2 regions of the Paenibacillus sp. SEL1 genome follow, and region 2 is predicted to be linked to the other one. Evidence: riboswitches for the same ligand, from Rfam matches in the RefSeq annotation. Region 2 holds a riboswitch; the other holds the start of a gene.

Region 1 (2,466 bases), 1.4 Mb from region 2:
TCGCTTGCGCCCATGCTTTGCGAGTCAGAATCAGACCCCCACGCGGACCACGCAGCGTTTTGTGTGTCGTTGTTGTTACAAATTGGGCATGCGGAACTGGACTTGGGTGAATTCCCGCTGCCACGAGACCAGCGATATGTGCCATATCCACCATAAACAGAGCGCCTACATCATTGGCAATGGAAGCAAAAGCTTCAAAATCAATAGTACGCGGATATGCACTCGCGCCAGCTACAATCAGACGAGGGCGGTGCTTAAAGGCTGCCTTGCGCACTTCATCGTAGTCGATGCGGAAGTTGTCTTCGCGTACACCGTAAGCAGCAAAGTTATACAACAAGCCAGAAGCGTTAACCGGACTTCCGTGTGTTAAATGGCCACCATGCGCCAGATTCATACCCAGTACAGTATCTCCAGGTTTGAGAGCTGCCAGATACACCGCCATGTTGGCTTGTGCTCCAGAGTGAGGCTGCACGTTAGCATGCTCGGCGCCGAACAATTCTTTTGCGCGGTCACGTGCGATGTCTTCAACAATATCTACATGCTCACAGCCACCATAGTAGCGTTTGTTCGGATAACCTTCAGCATATTTATTCGTCAGCACGGAGCCCATGGCTTCCATTACTGCTTCACTGACAATGTTCTCAGATGCGATTAGCTCGATATTGTGGCGTTGTCGTTTCAGTTCAAGTCCCATTGCTTCCATCACTGCCGGGTCACTTTTACGCAGGTGTTCCATCATGATTGATTACTCCCTCTCCATAGTCAATTGTTGGGTATACAAGCAAACGCCTGCTCCTCTGTTGGGTACCTCATCATCAATGCAAAAAAGATTAGTACAAACATGCCGCCATGCCAAATGCTAATCGCAGTTTCCGCCGACTTCTTGCTCCAGACTATACACTGCCCGTTGTCCACCAATAAGTGGAGGACGGGTAAACGCCGCTGTCACACGTGCTTCGCCAATCCAGCGAAGACTTGGGCGAAATGGAACAGCAATGGGTCGCAGATGCATGCCAATCAGCGTTTCGCCGATGTCTATCCCGGCATGGGCCTGCACGTTCGCCGCCAAACACGCGTCACTCATAGAACGATAGGCTACGGTGGCCATAGAGCCTCCTGCTGTACGAACAGGGACAGCTGCAACCTCCATCAGTCCCAGTCGCTCCAGCACAGCCCGTTCAACGACCAGCGCTCGGTTCAAATGCTCACAGCATTGAAACGCCACATCAAAGCCATACTTCCTGCGAACGGACTCTACTCCAGACAATAGTTGCTGAGCCACATCGAGCGCTCCCGCCGTACCAATCCGACTTCCAGCCACTTCACTTGTGCTAACGCCAATAGCCAGCAGGCGGCCAGACTTGAGACTGGCTGCTTCTGCGATTTCCCGCACGACAGAAGTGGTCTGTGCTTCCAGCGAAATCTCATGATCCAATTGTCCCACTATTGGAACCTCCTTTGGTTGAACAGCCTCTCAGAGACTAGGCACGGTCTCATGCCCCAAGTTCAACACACTCTCTCCTGATCACAATCTGACTATATTATAGCCGATGTTTCAGATTTCGAGCAGAAAAAATGGAAGAACCTTTAAAGGAATCAACTCTCAGCTAACAATCTGGCTCAACTTGTATATGAAAAAAAGAGCAGTCCACACCTATGTGGAATTGCTCTTTTGCCCAGGCGACCGGCCGTATATCCGATGCTCCATCGTGGTTAATCCCACTTTTGTCGCCAGTTACATCGGATTCTCATTTTTCCACCTTATCTTAACGGATTAGCCGCCGAAAATCAACAGATTCCGTACAAAACAGATGAGTAATACCAATTTTATTCGGAAGAAGCCTTTAGCTTGTCCAGCAGCTTGTGCAGCGCCGTACGGATTTCTGCAGCTGTGACATCGTAGTCTTCTCGCGAACCGCCAAACGGATCTGAAATATCAAAGCCCGGAATCCGTTGGTGTAATTCAATCATTCGTTCACGCTCCTGCGCCGATAGCTCTTGTCCGAGTGAAGCCATCAACTGCTGTGAAGCATATAACCCATCCAACTCCTGTACATCATTCAACACCGCATCCCGGTTCTCCACATATTCCTTAAGTGTAAATACTTTGCCCGCCGTTTGGGGAAAGCGCTGAATGACGTGCTGTTTATGTCCTTGCGTCAAGGTTAAGATCAGATGCGCCCACCCGGCAAGCCCGTCGCTCAAAGGGGTTGAAGTGATCTGATCGGATATATCGTGATCACGTAGAACCGCCTCTGCATGTCGGGATATCGGCGTGCCTTCCATCGCGGCTACTCCCGCAGAACGCACTTCCAGTTCTAGCCCCTGCTCAGCAGCCAACTTACGTAGCATCCCTTCAGCCATTGGACTGCGACAGGTATTCCCTGTGCATACGAATAAGATATTCTTCAACGTTTTCACCCCCCGTATGTTAAAAAAATATATAAACAGAGGATTACTATAATC
Region 2 (2,466 bases):
ATTACTGCTGGTTGCATGGTGGATCGCATGACTATTTTTCCATTGATGATAAGGACAGAGCGTAATAATACCTGTAATCGTTCCCACAATGTCGTTCAGCTTGCGGCTTTTGAAGAAGGATTGATGACCACAATCATGAAAAATAATAAACGTCCGTACCACAAACCCTGATGCAACAATGGCAATGGGAAGCGTCAGCCAGTACGAAACCGACAGGCTAAGATAAGCAGCATACCACAATAGGATCAGTGGACCCAAAGTATTGATGAGTTGCAGAACGCTGGATTTCGTGTTTATTTTCTCGTAGGGAGCCATATTTTTTTTCAATTGGGCTAATGGGAGTTGTGTCATACTCATTATGATCCTCCTTTAAAATGACGCCTATACCTTGATCCTGTTAGGCGTACATGTTGATCTAATCTCAGTATAAGGTGAAGACTGTAGACGCTGTAGTCATAAACGTCAGCTCGGGTATATGACATTTGTCATATAGACAAGTAACATAACCCCTTTTCCAAATGTTCGCGGGTTTCTTTTCTGAGGATTATTTGTTAAAATATAAGACATAATAACGCTGTATGTGACTGGCGAAGTCAGTGGAATGAACCACGAGGGAGCATACAAAAAAAGCGTACCGTTCGCCTGGGAGAAGTATTTGCAGAGGATTCGTCTGTCTTGACGACCTTGTGCAAATACTTTTTTTCGTTTACAAGACCATGACACCCTGTTGATAAATCACGCGATAAATTCAGAGGAGGCTCGGACTATGGCTATTATCATGAAATCCAAAGAAGCAGCTGAGCAAGTATATGCAACGATCCGTTCACAGGTAGAAGAAATGAAGCAGCAAGGACACCGTCCCCATCTGGCGACCCTATTGGTAGAAGGTGATCCGGCATCTGCCTACTATGCCCGGACCAAGCAAAAAATAGCGGAGAAGCTGGGCATCTCATTTCATCTCCATACTTTTGATCGTCATGTTAGCGAAACCGAGCTACTGCACCTGATCAGCAGTCTGAACGATGCATCCCATGTACATGGTATTATGCTGGAACTGCCGCTTCCCCAACATCTTTCCGCCTCCGTTATTAAACAATCCATCGCCCCCTACAAGGATATTGATGGGATTACACCTGATAACAAGCTGGCTACCGTAACAGGTGACGCCGGACTATATCCCGCAACACCTCAAGCCTGTATCGAGCTGCTCAAGCATTACGGTCACACATTGGCAGGCAAAAATGTCACTCTCGTGGGCATCGGACAGACAGTGGGACTTCCCCTTTTCCACATGTTGCAAAGAGAAAATGCCACCGTTACCGCCTGTCATGCAGGAACACGTGATATTGCAGAGCATTTGAGCCATGCAGACATTGCCTTCGTCGCAGTCGGATGCCCTGATGTGATTACACAGGATATGGTTCATCCCGGTCTGATTTTGGTAGATGCGGGAATTAATGAGACGCTAGAGGGAAAAATAGTGGGGGATGCCGCTTTAGACGTTGGGGAAAAGGTCCATGCCATTTCTCCGGTTCCCGGCGGTGTTGGCACCTTAACAACTGCGATTTTGTATAAAAATCTGCTCAAAGCAATACATCTGCAACACTACTCCAGAGAGGTGGTCTATTCATGAGTGAACTGTCGTGGAATCATTCCATCGGGCATTTTCTAAAAGAGGCTGCAAGTGCAGCGCCTACCCCCGGCGGAGGAAGTGTATCCGCACTGGCTGCGGCACTAGGCGCGGCTATGACCTCCATGACCGCCAACCTTTCACAAGGAGAAAAATATGCGCATATCCATGAACAAATCACGGACGTCATTAGCAGCATGGAAAGATTGTCTACACATTGTGAGGAACTAATGGTCGCAGACATCCAATCCTTTGAACAGTACATGACCGCGCTGCGTTTGCCCAAGGAAACGGACGAAGAAAAGCGCTATCGTACCCATTCCTTACAGACAGCGGTGATCGCTGCCATTGAGGTACCCATGCGCCTGCTGGAAGTATGCCGGGACGGATTGTCACAAGCCTACAACATTGTGGAAATGTCCAATAAAAATGTGATTTCGGATCTTGGCATCGGCGCGATCTTGTTCGAAGCCGCCGCTCAATCTGCCCTGCTTACCGTCGACATTAACCTTGCTTCGCTGAAAGATTTGGATGTCAAATACTCCTATGAGACCAAGACAGCCGCAATCATCCGTGAAATCGGACAGATCAAAGAACAAACCTTGTTGATGGTGCGCAGTCGAATAGCGAATTAGATTGCTCGTAACCGTGTTTAACCTGTTCCAAAACATTTCTTCAAAAAAATAGCTGATTGGATACAAAAAGAAGATACTATTGAAATTACGACAAAATAGTAAATTAAAAACCAGTCCAAACATGATTCATGTTGGACTGGTTTTTAATGCTATATACTGCGTATAATATGCGAATTCCTATCTGTTTTGGGCAATTCATTA

The links. A riboswitch is a leader RNA that binds a small molecule or an ion and turns the genes downstream of it on or off. The one in region 2 is predicted to bind ZMP and ZTP.
Region 1: it holds a riboswitch for ZMP and ZTP, as region 2 does, so the genes downstream of both, ACYCSE_RS06990 (TIGR01440 family protein) here and ACYCSE_RS13625 (bifunctional 5,10-methylenetetrahydrofolate dehydrogenase/5,10-methenyltetrahydrofolate cyclohydrolase) in region 2, are expected to answer to the same signal.

Annotation. Positions count from the first base shown of each region.
Region 1 is NZ_CM137723.1:1,533,186-1,535,651, forward strand. Features, by position in the region: gene ACYCSE_RS06985 (serine hydroxymethyltransferase) at 1-739, opposite strand, end outside; gene ACYCSE_RS06990 (TIGR01440 family protein) at 860-1,447, opposite strand; ZMP/ZTP riboswitch at 1,668-1,749, opposite strand; gene ACYCSE_RS06995 (low molecular weight protein arginine phosphatase) at 1,828-2,412, opposite strand.
Region 2 is NZ_CM137723.1:2,965,735-2,968,200, reverse strand. Features, by position in the region: gene desA (Delta(5) desaturase DesA) at 1-357, opposite strand, end outside; ZMP/ZTP riboswitch at 571-655, shown strand; gene ACYCSE_RS13625 (bifunctional 5,10-methylenetetrahydrofolate dehydrogenase/5,10-methenyltetrahydrofolate cyclohydrolase) at 767-1,633, shown strand; gene ACYCSE_RS13620 (cyclodeaminase/cyclohydrolase family protein) at 1,630-2,265, shown strand.